Regions from separate parts of the Streptomyces sp. NPDC054796 genome, predicted to be linked through region 1. Evidence: riboswitches for the same ligand, from Rfam matches in the RefSeq annotation. Region 1 holds a riboswitch; each other region holds the start of a gene.
What was found. A riboswitch is a leader RNA that binds a small molecule or an ion and turns the genes downstream of it on or off. The one in region 1 is predicted to bind cobalamin.
Positions count from the first base shown of each region.

Region 2: linked by a shared signal. The riboswitch ahead of ACWGJ2_RS09300 (ribonucleoside-diphosphate reductase subunit alpha) and the one ahead of metE (5-methyltetrahydropteroyltriglutamate--homocysteine S-methyltransferase) in region 1 are both predicted to bind cobalamin.
Region 3: linked by a shared signal. The riboswitch ahead of ACWGJ2_RS28060 (cobalamin biosynthesis protein) and the one ahead of metE (5-methyltetrahydropteroyltriglutamate--homocysteine S-methyltransferase) in region 1 are both predicted to bind cobalamin.
Region 4: linked by a shared signal. The riboswitch ahead of ACWGJ2_RS21250 (ABC transporter substrate-binding protein) and the one ahead of metE (5-methyltetrahydropteroyltriglutamate--homocysteine S-methyltransferase) in region 1 are both predicted to bind cobalamin.

Region 1 covers NZ_JBSHAO010000022.1:101,881-106,084, forward strand. Annotated here, with positions in the region: gene metE (5-methyltetrahydropteroyltriglutamate--homocysteine S-methyltransferase) at 113-2,443, opposite strand; cobalamin riboswitch at 2,588-2,810, opposite strand; gene ACWGJ2_RS20060 (hypothetical protein) at 2,951-4,204, shown strand, end outside.
Region 2 covers NZ_JBSHAO010000008.1:80,362-84,565, forward strand. Annotated here, with positions in the region: gene ACWGJ2_RS09300 (ribonucleoside-diphosphate reductase subunit alpha) at 1-2,491, opposite strand, end outside; cobalamin riboswitch at 2,628-2,768, opposite strand; gene mctP (monocarboxylate uptake permease MctP) at 2,926-4,204, opposite strand, start outside.
Region 3 covers NZ_JBSHAO010000040.1:29,631-33,834, forward strand. Annotated here, with positions in the region: gene ACWGJ2_RS28055 (cobyric acid synthase) at 1-500, opposite strand, end outside; gene ACWGJ2_RS28060 (cobalamin biosynthesis protein) at 497-1,513, opposite strand; cobalamin riboswitch at 1,658-1,879, opposite strand; gene ACWGJ2_RS28065 (hypothetical protein) at 2,023-2,238, opposite strand; gene ACWGJ2_RS28070 (anion permease) at 2,286-3,707, opposite strand; gene ACWGJ2_RS28075 (lysozyme) at 3,925-4,204, opposite strand, start outside.
Region 4 covers NZ_JBSHAO010000025.1:31,399-35,602, forward strand. Annotated here, with positions in the region: gene ACWGJ2_RS21240 (Tm-1-like ATP-binding domain-containing protein) at 1-765, opposite strand, end outside; gene ACWGJ2_RS21245 (hypothetical protein) at 894-1,109, opposite strand; cobalamin riboswitch at 1,315-1,494, shown strand; gene ACWGJ2_RS21250 (ABC transporter substrate-binding protein) at 1,539-2,612, shown strand; gene ACWGJ2_RS21255 (FecCD family ABC transporter permease) at 2,708-3,775, shown strand; gene ACWGJ2_RS21260 (ABC transporter ATP-binding protein) at 3,825-4,204, shown strand, end outside.

The DNA of each region.
Region 1 (4,204 bases):
CCGCCGCGAGGGCGTGACACACCGGGCAGGCGAACGCCCGGTGGGCAGGGCGGGCTCCGGCGCGAGGCCACCTGCTTGCCGGAGCCCGCCGTTCAGGGGGGCCGTTGCGCCGTTACCGCCGCGTCGGCGTCGGCGGCAGTCCGGCCCGTACCGTGCGCGCCGCCTCGACCAGGTGCTCCAGTGAGGCGCGCACCTCCGTCCAGCCCCGGGTCTTCAGGCCGCAGTCGGGGTTGACCCACAGCCGTTCGGCGGGGATCGCCTCAAGTCCCTTGCGCAGCAGCGCCGCTGCCTCGTCCGCGCCGGGCACGCGCGGCGAGTGGATGTCGTAGACGCCGGGGCCGACCTCGCGCGGGTAGCCGACGGCGGCCAGTTCGTCCGCCACCCGCATGTGGGAGCGGGCCGCTTCGAGGCTGATGACGTCCGCGTCGAGCGCCTCGATCGCGGAGACGATGTCGCCGAACTCCGCGTAGCACATGTGCGTGTGGATCTGGGTGTCCGCGCGTACGCCGCTCGTGGTGAGCCGGAACGCCTCGGTGGCCCAGTCGAGATACGCCTCCCTGTCGGCGGCCCGCAGCGGCAGGGTCTCGCGCAGCGCGGGCTCGTCGACCTGGATGACGGCGGTGCCCGCGCCTTCCAGGTCCTGGACCTCGTCGCGCAGGGCCAGTGCCACCTGCCGCGCTGTCTCCCCCAGCGGCTGGTCGTCGCGCACGAAGGACCAGGCCAGCATCGTGACCGGGCCCGTCAGCATGCCCTTGACAGGACGGTTCGTGAGCGACTGCGCGTACGTGGTCCAGGCGACGGTCATCGGCTCGGGCCGCGAGATGTCGCCCGCCAGGATCGGCGGGCGCACATAGCGCGTGCCGTAGGACTGCACCCAGCCGTGCTGGGTGGCGAGGTAGCCGTTCAGCCGCTCGGCGAAGTACTGGACCATGTCGTTGCGTTCGGGCTCGCCGTGCACCAGGACGTCCAGGCCCGCCTCCTCCTGGAAGGCCAGCACCTCGCGGATCTCGGCGGCGATGCGCTGGTCGTACGCGGTGTCGTCGATGCGTCCGCTCCGCAGTTCGGCGCGGGCCGTGCGCAGTTCCGTCGTCTGCGGGAACGAGCCGATGGTGGTGGTCGGCAGCAGCGGCAGCCCCAGGCGGGCGCGCTGCGCCGCCGCGCGCTCCGGATACGGCTGCGAGCGGCGCGCGTCGGCCGGTGTGGCCGCCGCGCAGCGCGCGCGGACGGCGGGATCGCTGGTCAGCGCGGAGGAGGCGCGGGAGGCGAGGTCGGCGCGGTTGGCTGAGAGCCGCCCGGTGATGAGGTCGGTGCCGCCGCTCAGGCCGCGGGCCAGGGTGACGACCTCCTCGGTCTTCTGCCGGGCGAAGGCGAGCCAGCGCGCGATCTGCGGGTCGACGTCGCGTTCCGCGGCGGCGTCCAGTGGCACGTGCAGCAGCGAGCAGGACGGCGCGACGTCCACCCGTTCCGCGAGGCCGAGGAGGGAAGCGAGGGTGCCCAGCGACTTCTCCAGGTTGTTGATCCACACGTTGCGGCCGTCGACGACGCCCGCGACGAGCCGCTTGCCCGGCAGTCCACCCGCGCGTGCCAGGTCGTCAAGGTTGGCGGCGCCGGGCCCGGTGAAGTCCAGGGCCAGCCCCTCCACGGGCGACTTGGCCAGCACGGGCAGGGCCTCGCCGAGGCGGTCGAAGTAGGAGGCGACCAGCAGCTTGGGCCGGTCGGTGAGGGCGCCCAGTTCGCGGTAGGCGCGCTCGGCCGCGTTCAGTTCGGCCGCCGTGCGGTCCGAGGCGAGCGCCGGTTCGTCGAGCTGCACCCACTCGGCGCCCGCTGCCCGCAGATCGGCCAGCACCTCGGCGTACACGGGCAGCAGCCGGTCCAGCAGCGTGAGCGGCTCGAAGCCGTCCGCCACGCCGGGCGCGGGCTTGGCGAGAAGGAGATAGGTGACGGGTCCGACGAGCACGGGCCGCGCGGTGTGCCCCAGTGCCACCGCCTCCCTCAGCTCTCCGACGGGCTTGGCGGAGTCGGCGGTGAAGACCGTGCCGGGGCCCAGTTCGGGCACCAGGTAGTGGTAGTTGGTGTCGAACCACTTGGTCATCTCCAGGGGCGCGGTCTCCTGGGTGCCGCGTGCCATGGCGAAGTAGCCGTCCAGCGCGTCGGTGTCCACGGCGTCGCGGTGCCGCTCGGGGACGGCGCCGACCATCACGGTGGTGTCCAGCACATGGTCGTAGTACGAGAAGTCCCCGGTGGGAACCTCGTTGATCCCGGCGTCGGCGAGGCGCCGCCAGTTGTCCCGGCGCAGGGTGGCCGCGGTCTCCCGCAGGGCTTCTGCGGTGACCCGGCCCTTCCAGTAGCCCTCGACGGCCTTCTTGAGTTCCCTCTTGGAGCCCTGGCGGGGGTATCCGTGGACAGTGGCGCGGGTTGCCGCGGCTGCGGACTTGCTGGTCACTCAACTCTCCTTCGCGAGTCGTGTCGGTGACCCCGGAGGCCGAGCGAGGGGACGAAGGAAAGGCTCACGGGAGGCGCACGCCGTCCGCGCCCTTCCCGTACCGCCGACCCGCCCTCGAGGTCACCGAGATCTCCGCGCACGGGTTTCGTACGCGGACAGTTGGCAGGTCTTCGGACTCGCGGACCCGCCGGGCGCTTCTCGCCCGGCACCTACTGGCCGTCGCTTCCCGGACCCTTCCTGGGACCAGTGCTGATGACGGCGGTCGTTTCCGCTCACCGCTGCGGGGCAGCTCCGGATTCTCACCGGATTCCCTCTTGCGACGCGCCTGCCTGGAGGGCAGGGCGAACCGACTGCGCCGCCCACCCTACGTCGGCGGAACGGCACTGAACAGTGCGCCCCGGCCCGCCTGGTCCCCCGGCGCGTGGCGCAGTGGCGTGCGCGTCGTCGCCTGCGCGCCCTACTGAGCCCCGAGTTCCGCTGCCACGATGAGGCACCGGGGGGACGGCCATGGACCAGACGGGGATCAGAATCGCGAGCGGCGTCGCCGTCTGGATCTTCGCCGCCTTCGGCGGCCTGCTCATCATCCTGCTCTCCCGTGCCGTCACCTCGGCCGCGCAGTACCTCAGGGGACAGGGCCGCATCCTCCCCCTCGTGGTGCGCCCCGACCCGGGCGACGGCGAGGCGCCGGGCGAGACCGGGGGCGAGGGTGGAGGCGGGGGCGGGGGCGACGGTTCCGCCGCCGCGCGGCGCCAGGCGTGCCGTGAACTGGCCGCCCATCTCGCGGTGCGTCTGAGCGCCACGTCGAACGACTCGCTGCTCGCGCCCGGCGCCGCCTCGCCCACCCCCGTCGCGCCCTCGCCGCAGGCGTCGTCCACCCCGCACGGCTGGCTGGAGTCCGTGGTGCGGCTCACGGTGTCCAGACCGCGCGCGTTCCACGTCCACCTCACCGAGATGGAGCCGGTCGAGGAGGGGCTGCGCCGGGTATCCGTACGGATCGTGCGGGCGCCGCAGGGGCAGATCGTGGCGGCCACCGTCGTCGAGAAGCCGCGGGACGAGCAACTGGTGGAGACGCTCGCCTGCTACACCACCGTCAGCGTGCGCGGCCTCCCCGCGATGCGCCGCCGCATCCCCCGCTGGGAGCGCTGGGACCACGACGTGCGCGGCTACGCGCGGTTCCGGCACGGCGTCACCGAGCAGGAGAAGGCACAGGCGCGCGAACAGGCCCGGCCGCTGCCCGCGCCGCTGCTGGCCTACAGCGTCCCCCGGCGGTACGCCGCAGCGCTGCGCGCCTTCGCCGACGCCGCCGAGTACTCGCCGGGCAACCTCACCCTCCGCCTCCACCAGGCGGCGCTGCACGAACGGGTGGGCTCCTACCGGCCCAAGGAGTACGCGAAGGCCATCGACATCTACCAGCGGTGCACCGAGCTGTGGCCGGGCCACATCGAGACCGCGTACCGCACCGCCATCGCCTACTCGCGCGGCTCCACCCCGGTACGCAGGGGCTCCCCGCGCCTGTCCGAGAACGAGATGGAGCGCCTGCACGACACCGCCAACCGGCACTTCGACGACCTCGAACGGCGGCTGCGGCGGCGCGCGCTGGCGCGGTGCTGGGCCCGTACGGTCGTGCCCGGCGGACGGTGGAACCCGGGCGAGCGGCGCTACTGGTCGTCCTGGCTCACCCCGCTGCCGCTGCCCGCGCGGCGCAGCCGCCGCAGCACGTTCCGCGGCGCGATCGTCATCGCCCGCGCGGGCCACACCATG
Region 2 (4,204 bases), on a different contig from region 1:
AGCAGGCGACGGCCTCTTCTGAGAGGCCGCCGGTCTGCTGGGCGGGTACGGGTACGGGCGCGGACGCGGGTGCCGTCGCATCCGTCGCGCCCGTCGCACCCGCCGTGCTGCTCGCCGCGCGCGCGATCCGCGTGGCGGGGCGCGAGCGCAGGTAGTACGTGGTCTTGATGCCGCGCTTCCAGGCGTACGCGTACATCGAGCTGAGCTTGCCGATCGTCGGCGACGCCATGAACAGGTTCAGCGACTGGCTCTGGTCGAGGTACGGCGTGCGCGCCGCCGCCATGTCGATGAGCGCGCGCTGCGGCAGCTCCCACGCCGTGCGGTACAGCTTCCGCACGTCCTCGGGGACCCACGTAAGGCCCTCGACGGAGCCGTTGGACTCGCGCAGCGCCTCCCTGGCGCGGTCGTCCCACAGGCCCTGCCGCTTCAGCTCCTCCACCAGATAGGCGTTGACCTGGAGGAACTCGCCGCTGAGCGTCTCGCGCTTGAAGAGGTTGGAGACCTGGGGCTCGATGCACTCGTAGACGCCGGCGATCGAGGCGATCGTCGCCGTCGGCGCGATGGCCAGCAGCAGCGCGTTGCGCATGCCGGTCTCCGCGATACGGGCGCGCAGCGCCTCCCAGCGCTCGGGCCAGGCCCGCTCGGAGGCGTCCGCGTCCGCGTAGTGGTCCGGGTGCAGCACGCCACGCGCCGTACGGGTCTCGGACCAGGCGGGCAGCGGGCCGTGCCGCTCGGCCAGCGCGGCCGACGCCTCGTAGGCGGCGAGCATGATCCGCTCGGCGATACGGGTGGAGAGCGCGGTGGCCTCGGGCGAGTCGAAGGGCAGCCGCAGCCGGAAGAAGACGTCCTGGAGGCCCATCACGCCCAGGCCGACGGGGCGCCAGCGGGAGTTGGACGTGGCCGCCTGGTCCGTCGGGTAGTAGTTGATGTCCACGACCCGGTCCAGGAAGGTCACGGCCGTGCGGACGGTCGCGTCCAGCTTCTCCCAGTCCATCGCCTCCTCCCAGCCACGGGAGACGTCCCCCAGATGGGCCGCGAGGTTGACGGAGCCGAGGTTGCAGACGGCCGTCTCGCCGTCGTCGGTGACCTCCAGGATCTCGGTGCACAGGTTCGAGGAGTGGACGACGCGGCCCGGCTCGGCCGTCTGGTTGGCGGTGCGGTTGGACGCGTCCTTGAAGGTCATCCAGCCGTTGCCGGTCTGCGCGAGGGTGCGCATCATGCGGGCGTAGAGCTGGCGTGCGGGGACGCGCTTGGCGTAGCGGCCCTCGGCCTCCGCCCTGCGGTAGGCGGCGTCGAACTCGTCGCCCCACAGGTCCACCAGCTCCGGCGCGTCGGAGGGCGAGAGCAGCGACCACTCGGCGTCCGCCTCGACGCGGCGCATGAACTCGTCGGGGATCCAGTGCGCGATGTTGAGGTTGTGGGTGCGGCGGGCCTCCTCGCCCGTGTTGTCCCGCAGCTCCAGGAACTCCTCCAGGTCCGCGTGCCACGTCTCCAGGTAGACGCAGGCCGCGCCCTTGCGCCGTCCGCCCTGGTTCACGGCGGCGACGGAGGAGTCCAGGGTGCGCAGGAACGGGACGATGCCGTTGGAGTGCCCGTTGGTGCCCCGGATCAGCGAGCCCCTGGAGCGGATGCGGGAGAAGGGGATGCCGATGCCGCCCGCGTGCTTCGAGAGGCGCGCCACCTGGTGGTAGCGCTCGTAGAGCGAGTCCAGTTCGTCCAGCGGCGAGTCCAGCAGATAGCAGGAGGACATCTGCGGGTGCCGGGTGCCGGAGTTGAACAGGGTGGGGGACGAGGGCAGATAGGCGAGCGAGCTGGTCAGCCGGTACAGCTCCGCGACCTCGTCCAGCGCCCGCTCCGACGCGTCCTCGGCCAGTCCGCAGGCCACGCGCAGCAGGAAGTGCTGCGGGGTCTCGATGATCTGACGGGATGTCGGGTGGCGCAGCAGATAGCGGGAGTGGACCGTCCGCAGCCCGAAGTAGCCGAAGCGGTCGTCGGCGCCGTCCTCGACGGCCCGCTCGACGAGCGCGTCCAGCCGCTCAGCGTGCGCCCGTACGAACGCGGCCGTGCCGTCCGCGATCAGGCCCTCGCGGTGGCCCGTCGCCACCGAGGCGGAGAAGGAGACCGCGCCCTGCCCGGCGGCCTCTTCGCGCACCGCGAGGGTCAGCAGCCGCGCCGCGAGGCGGGAGTACACCGGCTCCTCGCCGATCAGACCGGCAGCCGCCTCGCAGGCGAGCGAGCGCAACTCGCCCTCGTCGGCGCCCGGCTGGGCCCCGCGCAGCGCGGCGCCCGCGACCCGTCCGGGGTCGGTGCCGGGGAGGTCGGCGGTCAGCTCGGTCAGGGTGCGCAGCAGCGCGGAGCGCTTGGCGGACTCGGCGGGTCCGGCCGCGGTGGCCGGTCCGTTGGGTCCCGCTGCCCCGGCTGCCCCGGCTGATTCGGCTGCCCCGGCTGAGTCGGACTCCGCTTCGACGGGTGCTGCTGGTGCGGTCGTCACTGGACGTGCTCTCCCTCGCTCGGCTGGGGCCGTGCGGGGCGGTGCGCGGGGGCGCGTGCGGGCAGCCCTGACCGTCGCCCGCAGGGGCGGCACGGCACACCACGCAGCGTCCTCCGGCCCAACCCACGAGGCCCGGACGTCATCGATGCTGCCGACAGGTACTCGGACTCGCGGCGGGCTGCGCGTCATGGCACAGATCGGCCCATCGCACACCGTTGCGGGACAGTTCCGGACTCGCACCGGATTCCCCTGCGGCGACAGCGAGCACGAGAATACATGTTGTGCTGGCTTACGCACCCACCCCCATATCTTGTGTCGGTAGGGGGAACGCGCAGCGCCCCGCTGACGCGGAGGCGTCAGCGGGGCGCTGTGGGCCCGGCGGCCGGGCCAGGCGGGTTCGGGGGTGCCGAGGTGATCGCGGGGCGCCCCTGGGGTCAGTGGGCCGCCGTCCTGGCGCCCTCCCCGGAGCCGGCGCCCTCCGTCGTGGCGCCTGCGTCGTTGGCGTCCCCTGTGTCGTCCGCGCCCGTGGGCGGGGGCAGTTCCTCGCGGACGCCGGGGTCGCCCGCGTCCGCCGTGTAGTCGCCGGGGCTCGTCTCGTCGATGCCGTCGGGCGCCTTCACGGCGCGCAGCACGAGGGTCGCGACGACCGTGACGAGGACGTTCAGCACGAAGGCCGTCAGACCGATGTAGCCGATCTCGCCGATGCCGGGGATCGTCGCGTTGCTGCCGCCGAAGTGCTCCTGCGTCGGGCTGGCGACGCCGTACGCGGCGAGCGTGCCGTAGACCATGCCCACGGCCCAGCCCGCCAGCAGGCCCCAGCGGTGGAACCAGCGCGTGAACAGGCCGCCGACCAGCGCGGGGAAGGTCTGGAGGATCCAGATCCCGCCCAGCAACTGGAAGTTGATGGCCACGGTCTTGTCCATGCCCAGGACGAAGACGAGCGCGCCGACCTTCACCAGCAGCGAGACCAGCTTGGAGACCTTGGTCTCCTGCGCCGCCGTGGCGTTCGGACGGAGGAAGTCCTTGTAGATGTTCCGGGTGAAGAGATTCGCGGCTGCGATCGACATGATCGCGGCCGGGACCAGGGCGCCGATGCCGATGGCGGCGAAGGCCACCCCGGCGAACCAGTCCGGGAACATCTCCTCGAACAGCTGCGGCACCGCGAGCTGCCCGTTCTCCACGGTGATCCCCGCCGCGATGGCCATGAAGCCCAGCAGCGCCAGGAAGCCCAGCATCAGCGAGTAGAGCGGCAGGATGGTGGTGTTGCGGCGGATCACCTCGCGGCTGCGGCTGGAGAGCGTCGCGGTGATCGAGTGCGGGTACATGAACAGCGCCAGCGCCGAGCCCAGCGCCAGCGTCCCGTAGGCCCACTGCGCGTTGGGTCCGCTGGCCAGCTCGCCGCGCGGGGCGCCCGTGGCGGGGTTCTCCTCGGCGAAGTAGGCGCCCGCCTTGTCGAAGATCACGTCGAAGCCGCCGAGCTTGATCGGGATGTAGATGATGGCGACGGCGATGACGATGTAGATCAGCGCGTCCTTCACGAACGCGATCAGTGCGGGAGCGCGCAGCCCGGAGGAGTAGGTGTAGGCCGCGAGCACGCCGAACGCGATGAGGATCGGCAGGTCCTTGATGAACCAGTGCGTCGACTCCCCGCCGCCGACGCCCATCACGTCGAGCACCGCCTGGATGCCGACGAGCTGGAGCGCGATGTACGGC
Region 3 (4,204 bases), on a different contig from region 1:
ATCTCGGCGGGGCTGCCCGCGCCCTCGCAGATGACGGCGTCGTGGGTGCGGCGCAGCTCGTCGAGGCAGTCGGTGACCGTGGCCAGCAGCTTCTCCTGGCGGCCCTCGTGGTAGCCGCGTGCGCTGAGTTCGCCCACGGGCCTGCCCAGCAGCACGACCTGGCTGGTGCGGTCGCCGCCCGGCTTCAGCAGTACGGGGTTCATCAGCGCGCTGGGCTCCACCCTGGCCGCCGCGGCCTGCATGGCCTGGGCGCGGCCGATCTCGGCGCCCTCGCGGGTGACGAAGGAGTTCAGCGACATGTTCTGGGCCTTGAACGGGGCGACCTTCACGCCCTTGCGGGCCAGCCAGCGGCAGATGCCCGCGGTGACGACGCTCTTGCCCGCGTCGGAGGTCGTGCCCGCGACGAGGAGGCCGCCGCCCCTGGTGGTCGGGCGCGGTCCGGCGTTGCCGCCGTTGCCGTTTCTGCCGTTGCCGTTGCCGCTGTCGGCCGTGCCGCTCATGAGGTCCCCTTCCGTGGCCCGCGCACGCGGGAGTACCGGGAATGCGCAGCCCCGGCGGCGAGCCGCCCCGCCGCGGTCACCGCGAGCGCGAGCACGCCGACGCGACGCGACAGCCGCGCCGCGCGCGCGATGTCACCGGTCTCCACGGCGCGTCCGGGCGAGTTGAGTACGGGCCTGTGCTCGGTCCGCCCGCCGTAGGAGAGCGTTCCGCCCAGCCGCACGCCCAGCGCACCGGCGAACGCGGCCTCCACGGGGCCCGCGTTGGGGCTCGGGTGGCGGTGCGCGTCCGTACGCCAGGCGCGCAGCGCGCCGCGCGGGTCCGGGCCCGCGAGCGCTGCGAGGACGGCGGTGAGCCGGGCACCGGGCCAGCCCGCGACATCGTCGAGCCGGGCCGAAGCCCAGCCGAAGCGCAGATGGCGGGGGGAGCGGTGGCCGACCATCGCGTCGAGCGTGTTGACGGCGCGGAAGCCCGCCATCCCGGGCACTCCGGCCAGCGCGCCCCACACGAGGGCGCCGACGACCGCGTCCGAGGTGTTCTCGGCGACGGACTCGACCACGGCGCGCGCGATCCCGTCGGCGTCCAGCGCCTGGGGGTCGCGTCCGCACAGATGGGGCAGCCGCCGCCGCGCCGCCGCCAGATCGCCCGCCTCCAGTGCGGCGCCGACGGCGCGTGCCTCGCGGACCAGCCCGGCGCCGCCGAGCACGGTCCAGGTGACGCCCGCGGTGAGGGCGACGCTCGCGGGGCCGTGGGCCACGGTGTCAGCGCTGTTCGTACGGCGGTCCGCCGCACGCGCGGCGCGCGTCAGCGCCGTCGCAGCGGCGACGGCGCCCGCGACGCACAGGGCCGTGTAGGCGGCGCCGCTGTCGCGCCGGTCGCGCCACAGGCGGCGCTCGGCCGCACCGGCGGCGCGCCCGAAGGCGGCCACGGGGTGGCCGCGCCGGGGGTCACCGAGCAGCAGGTCGCCGAGGAATCCGAGGGCTGCGCCACAGGCGTGGGCGCGTGGGGCCCGCATCCGTCAGCGCGCCGTCATGCCTCGTAGGGCCGGTGCCGTGGTGGGCACCGGGCGTGCCGTGCCCACGTCAGGGCGTGCGGCCAGGAGTTGGTTGGCGGTGAAGCCGGGCATGGCGGTGTCCTCACTCAGGGTCCTCGCCCTGGCTCGACGTGACCGGCGGTGAGAGTCTCCTGGCTCCCGGATCGGCGCTCAGGGGGTGTCGTACGGACCCCCTCCCCGGCCTTCCAGCCCGCATGTGCGCGTGGGCCGTGACCTTCTGGTTGGGGAGCGCTCCCCGGTGACAGTGGCGGGACCGCGCCGGATTCGCACCGGCTTCCTCTCCTGCCGCCGTTGGGCAACGGGAAGTCCACCACGGTTCACGAGAGGGCGTCAACTCGCCCTGACCTGCGACGGGAGAGTGTGAGGAGACACACGGGCGCACATGGACGAGGGGTACGAGCAACCGCTCGTACCCCTCGTCAGGATGCCGTCGTGTGCGGACGGACGGACGCTGTCGTCCGCTGTCGTCGCTAGGCGGCGATGAGGTAGATGCCGAACGCCACGGCCGCCGCGCACAGCGCGAAGCAGGCGTAGGCACCGGTGCGGGCGAGCGCCGGGGCGCCGGTGCCGTCCGCCTTGCGGGCCGAGGAGCCGACGATGCCGAGCGTGAACACGCCCACCAGGCCGACCGTCGCCACGAGGCTGACGCCGAAGACCTGGCCGAGAGCGGCCCAGTCGATGTTCATAGCGGTCTTCCTTCTGACTTCCTGGACGGGGTGGGGTGCCGGGGCCTCTAGGAGGGGACGCCGGACCGGGGACGTGCGGTGCCCGCGCGCGGGCGAGGCTCCGGAAGCGTGGGCTCCGCTCCTGCGAACGGCACATGCTCGGGCCGGGGCTCGGAGGCGGTCTCGTCGGTCTCGTCGGACGAGGTCCCGTCGGCCGTGTCCGCGCCCAGGGCCGCTGCCGCCGCCTCGGAGGTGACGGGCGTGCCGGGGGCCGGAGGCGGTGCGACGGAGCGCATGGCCGCGGTGACGACACCGGCGGGCTCGTCCGCGCCGCCGAGAACGCCGGGAACACCGGAGCCGTCGGCCGGTGCGGGGGTCGCGCCGTCGTGGACGTCGTTCACGTTGGTGTGGTCCACCGGCTGGCGCCGCGAGAGCGCCCAGATGGTGAGGCAGATCGCCAGCGCGAGGACCGCGACCGTGGCCACGCCCCAGTCGCCCTGGTCGGCCAGCAGGGCCGAACCCGCGGCGACGAGACCGGCCGCGGGGAGGGTCAGTGCCCAGCCCGTGACCATCCGGCCCGCCGTCGACCAGCGCACGACGCCGCCCTTGCGGCCGAGCCCGGAGCCCATGACGGCGCCGGAGCAGACGTGGGTGGTCGAGAGGGAGAAGCCGATGTGCGAGGAGGCCAGGATGGTGGCCGCCGCGCTGGTCTGGGCCGCGAAGCCCTGCGGGGGCTGGATGTCGGTGATGCCCTTGCCCATGGTGCGGATGATCCGCCAGCCGCCGAGGTACGTACCGGCCGCTATGGCGATGCCGGCGGCGGCGATGACCCACACCGGCGGGTCGGCGCTCGGCGCGAGGGCGCCGCCGGTGATCAGCGCGAGCGTGATCACACCCATGGTCTTCTGCGCGTCGTTGGTGCCGTGCGCGAGGGAGACGAGCGCGGCCGAGGTGATCTGGCCCGCGCGGTAGCCCTTGGCGGTCTGGCCCTCGTCGGCGTGCCGGGCGAGCCGGTACGTCAGCCGCGTCGCGACGAGCGCTGCGATGCCCGCGACGAGCGGCGCCGCGAGTGCCGGGATGAGGACCTTCATCACGACGACGTCGGCGTTGACGGCCCCGAGGCCGACGGAGGCGACGGTGGCGCCGATGAGGCCGCCCATCAGGGCGTGGGAGGAGCTGGAGGGGAGGCCCGCCAGCCAGGTCAGCAGGTTCCAGATGATGGCGCCGACGAGACCCGCGAAGATCACTTCGGGCCGGATACCGGAGCCTTCGTCAATGATTCCCGACGAGATGGTCTTGGCCACCTCGACCGAGAGGAACGCGCCGACGAGGTTGAGGGCCGCCGACATCGCCACCGCGGTCTTGGGCTTGAGAGCCCCCGTGGAAATGGTGGTGGCCATGGCGTTGGCCGTGTCGTGGAAGCCGTTCGTAAAGTCGAACACCAAGGCCGTGACGATCACGATCCCGATGAGAAGCGTGATGTGTTCCATTCACCCAGGCCACAATCAGTTCGAAGGTTGATGACTCGGTGAACGTAAGAAGCACGGGTGAACGGAAGGTGAACTGCGGCAGGCGTCGGAGTGTCACTACCTGACGCCTGTTGTGAGCGGCGCTTCCGGGGCGCTTGCGCGCGCCCTCCCGTGTGTTCTGAGATCACCGCCGGGGCCCCGGTGGCCCCTTGGGGAAACTTAGGGGAAGGGGCGCTGGTCAGCCGCGCGCGTAGCGTCTGAGCTGGGCCATCGAACCGTTGAAGAGATTCTGGTCACCCGGCAGCTTGCCCTTGTTCGCGTACTGCCAGATGGTACGCGTACCCCATCCGGCCGGGAGCGGCCCCGCGCTCCTGCTCCAGTCCGCCAGCCACAGCGGATGCCGGGCCGCGAACGCGCGGCTGTTGCCCGTGCAGCTCTTCCACCAGCGGGTGGAGGTGTAGATGGCCGGATAGCGGCCCGTGCGCCGCCGTGTCTCCTCGCTGAACGCGCGGATCCAC
Region 4 (4,204 bases), on a different contig from region 1:
GTCGTCGGCCAGCTCGGTCGTCGTCAGATCCAGCACACCGTCCAGCTGGCCGTCGGCGGCGAGCCTCTCCAGGGCCCGGCCGCCCACGCCCGTGGCGTGGAAGACCAGCACCTCGTAGCCCAGTTCCTCCAGGCGCGCCCGTGCCGCGTCCACCGCGGGCGTGGTGACACCGAACATCGTCGCGCCGATGACCTTGCGCCCCCGCGGCCCGGGCTCCGCCACGGCGCGTGCCCGGTGCGCGGCCATACCGGCCGCGGCGGCTGCCGCGTTGCCGAGTACGAGCCGCGAGACGGAGTTGATCCCGGCGATGTCCACCACGCTGTGCATCAGCGTGACATCGCCGCTGCCCACGTACGGGCCCACGTCCCCGCCCGCCATGGTGCTCACCAGCAGCTTGGGCACCCCGATGGGGAGCGCGCGCATCGCGCGGGCCGCGATGAACGAGCCGCCGCTGCCGCCGACCGCCAGCAGTGCGTGCAGGCGGCCCGCCTCGTACAGGTCCCGCACGACGTGCTCGGCGCCCTCCGCCATGGCCGTCACCGCCGTGTTGCGGTCGCCCGTCGCGCGCAGTCGCTCCAGGCCGTGGCCGGCGGCGCGTGCGACGGCCTCGCCCGACACGTCGGCGGCCGGTGCGCCCGGCGGGACACGTCGCACCCCGGCGTCGACGAGTACCACCTCGCAGCCCAGCTCCCGTAACCGCGCGCTCAGCCAGGCGTACTCCGCGCCCTTGGTGTCCAGGGTCCCGACCAGTACCACCGTCGCCATCCCGGCGCTCCTTCGCTCGACGATGATCCGATCCTGGGTGGTGCGACGGTGGCAGGTAAAGACCGGGGGACGGACGCGGACGGGCGGGGCGCGCGGGAACGGCCCCTCAACGGCCTCTCAGCGGCCCCTCAGAGTGTGGTGGGGCCCCGGCGCTGGAGCGCGTCGTGGGGTGTCACCTGGTACGGGCGCAGGGTGTGGGCACCGGGGCGCGGACGGTTCAGGTCGCGGTGCGGGTGGCCCGTGCCGGAGCGGGCGCGCGCGGGGTGCGCGATCCTTCTGACGGCGCGCAGGGCGACTCTGCGCAGGGCTGCGGTGGTCGGCGTGCGGCGGGTACGGGTGCGCATGGTGCCTCCCTCTGCTCTGTCCTCTCGGCCCTCTGCTCGGTGAGCCGCGTGTGCCGCGGCTGGCCCTTGGGACTCGGTGGCGCTTCTACCCGACGTGTAAGGCGTCAACCGCCCTTGATGTCCTGACGGCCCGGCACACCACCTCTCCGCGCCCCGTCCTCGCAGCTCAGCGCATCGGCCGCCGGGCGAACCGCCCAGGTCCGTGTGATAGCTTGCCGACGCCAGTCGAACCCCTGATGGGGTCAGGGAATCCGGTGCGAACCCGGAACTGACGCGCAGCGGTGAGGGACAGGGCGGGCGAGCAGAGGCCACTGGAGGAGTCCGGGAAGGCGCTCGGCCCGTGGGAGTCCCGAGTCCGAAGACCTGCTGGCGGTCCGCCCCGGCACCGGGGCGGAAGGACGCCGGGCCTCGCGACTGGGCCTCTGACGGATGGGAACTGTGGTGGCGACCTCACGCCGTACCCGCATCGCGGCCGTACTCCTCACCTCGCTGATGGCGCTGACGGCGGCCTGCGGCACAAAGGGCTCCGGCTCGGGCTCCGGGGGCGGGGGTGAGGGCTCCGGGAAGTCCACGGCGTCCGGGGGCTATCCGCGCACGCTGGAGAACTGCGGCGAGAAGGTCACCGTCGACTCCCCGCCCAGGCGGGCCGTCTCGCTGAACCAGGGCACGACGGAGATCCTGCTCTCCCTCGGCCTCGCCGACCGCATGGCGGGCACCGCCACCTGGACCGACCCCGTCGCCAAGGGCCTGGGCGAGGAGAACGCCAAGGTCGAACGTCTCGCGGACAACGCGCCCTCCTTCGAACGCGTGCTGGACGAGGAGCCGGACTTCGTGGCGGCGTCCTTCGAGTCGGCGCTCGGCAAGGGCGGGGTGGCCCCGCGCGGGGACTTCGAGAAGCTGGGCGTGCCGACGTACCTCTCTCCCACCGACTGCGCCAAGGACAACGGCGGGAGCGGCGACGGCGAGCGCGCGGAGCCGCTGCGCATGGACGACGTCTACGGCGAGGTCAGGGACCTGGCCGAGGTGTTCGGCGTGGAGAAGCGCGGCGAGAAGCTCGTCGCCGAGCTGAAGGCACGCACCGCGAAGGCGACGGAGGACGTCGAAGCGTCGGACACCCGGCTGATGTACTGGTTCGCCAACTCCGAGTCGCCGTATCTGGCCGGGTGCTGCGGTGCGCCGGGCATCATCACGCGTGCCGTCGGCGCTACGAACGTCTTCGACGACACACACGACGAGTGGCCGCAGATCAACTGGGAGCGGGTCGCGGACCGCGATCCCGACGTGATCGTCCTCGGCGATCTGAGCCGTAAGAGCGAGACGGCCGAGACCGCCGCCGCGAAGATCAAGTGGCTGGAGTCCAACCCGGTCACCCGCCATATGAAGGCCGTGGAGAAGAAGCGGTATGTGCTGCTGAGCGGCGCCGCGATGAATCCGTCGATCCGCACCGTCGAGGGCATCGAGAAGGTCGCGAAGGGCCTGCGGACGTTCGGGCTCGCCGGTTGAGTACGCCGCGCGAACGCACACCCACCACGCCGGCCGCGCCCGCACCGGCCACACAGGACGACGCACCCGCACGGGACGGCGCCGCCGACGGGCCGATGCTCGCCGCGCGCCTACGTGCCGCGCGATCGTGGAGCGTACGGGCCGCGCGCACCGGGACCGGCGCGGCGGTGCTGTGGGCCGCGGGTGTGCTGCTCCTCGCACTGTCCGTCGCGGTGGCCATCACCATCGGGCCCGCGGCACTGGGCGTCGGCGATGTGTGGCGGGTGGTGGCCGAGCGCCTCGGTGGCGCCGAGGCCGGTCTGACGCCGATCCGCGAGGGCATCGTGTGGGAGCTGCGGCTGCCGCGCACCCTGCTCGCCGCGGTGTGCGGTGCGGGCCTGGGGGTGTGCGGCGCCGTGCTCCAGTCGCTGCTGCGCAACCCGCTGGCCGACCCGTTCGTCCTCGGTGTGTCCTCGGGCGCCTCGACCGGCGCGGTGGCCGTGGCGGTGCTGGGCGTCGGCGGCGGGGCCGTGTCCCTCTCGGCGGGCGCCTTCGTGGGCGCGGTCGTCTCCTTCGGGCTCGTGCTGCTGCTCGCCTACACCTCGGGCGGGACGACGGACCGAGTGCTGCTGTCGGGCATCGCCGCCATGCAGCTCTTCTCTGCGCTCACCTCGTTCATCGTCTTCACCTCCGCCGACGCGGAGCAGACACGCGGGGTGCTGTTCTGGCTGCTGGGGTCGCTGAGCAGCGCCGGCTGGACGGACGTGGCCCTGTGCGCGGGTGCGCTGGTGCTGGTGCTCGCCGTGTGTCTGACGCGGGCCAACACGCTGGACGCGTTCGCCTTCGGGCAGGAGGCGGCGGCGGCCCTGGGCGTGGCGGTCCAGCGGGTGCGGATGCTTCTGCTGCTGGTGACGGCACTGTTGACGGCGGTGCTGGTCAGCGCGGCGGGCGCGATCGGCTTCGTCGGGCTCGTCCTGCCGCACGCCGCACGCGTGCTGACGGGTCCGGGGCACCGGCGGCTGCTGCCCACCACGGCGCTGGTGGGCGCGGTGTTCCTGGTCTGGGTGGACACGCTGGCGCGGACCGTGCTGGACCCGCAGGAACTTCCCGTCGGCGTGGCGACCTCGCTGATCGGGGTGCCCGCGTTCGTCGTGATCCTGCACCGCACGAGGAGGTCCCGGTGACGGCGGGCGCGACGGAACACGGGGCACGGGAGACCGGAGGGGGACGGGGATGAGTCTGCGCGCGCGTGATGTGGCCTGGCGTGCCGACGGCAAGCTGATCCTCGAAGGGGTCAGCCTGTCGCCGCGCCCCGGCGAGACGGTGGGGCTGCTGGGGCCCAACGGTTCGGGCAAGTCGACGCTGCTGCGGCTGCTGGCCGGAATACGGGCCGCCTCGGCCGGGGTGATCACCCTGGACGACGTGCCGCTGCCGCGGCTGAGCCGCAAGGACGTCGCCCGCCGGGTGGCCGTCGTGGAGCAGCACGCCGAGACGGGGGTGGACCTGACCGTCGGCGACGTCGTCCGCCTCGGCCGCATCCCGCACCGCGGGCCCTGGTCGGGCTCGACGGCGGCGGACGAGGCGGCGGTGCGCTCGGCGGTGGAGCACACCCG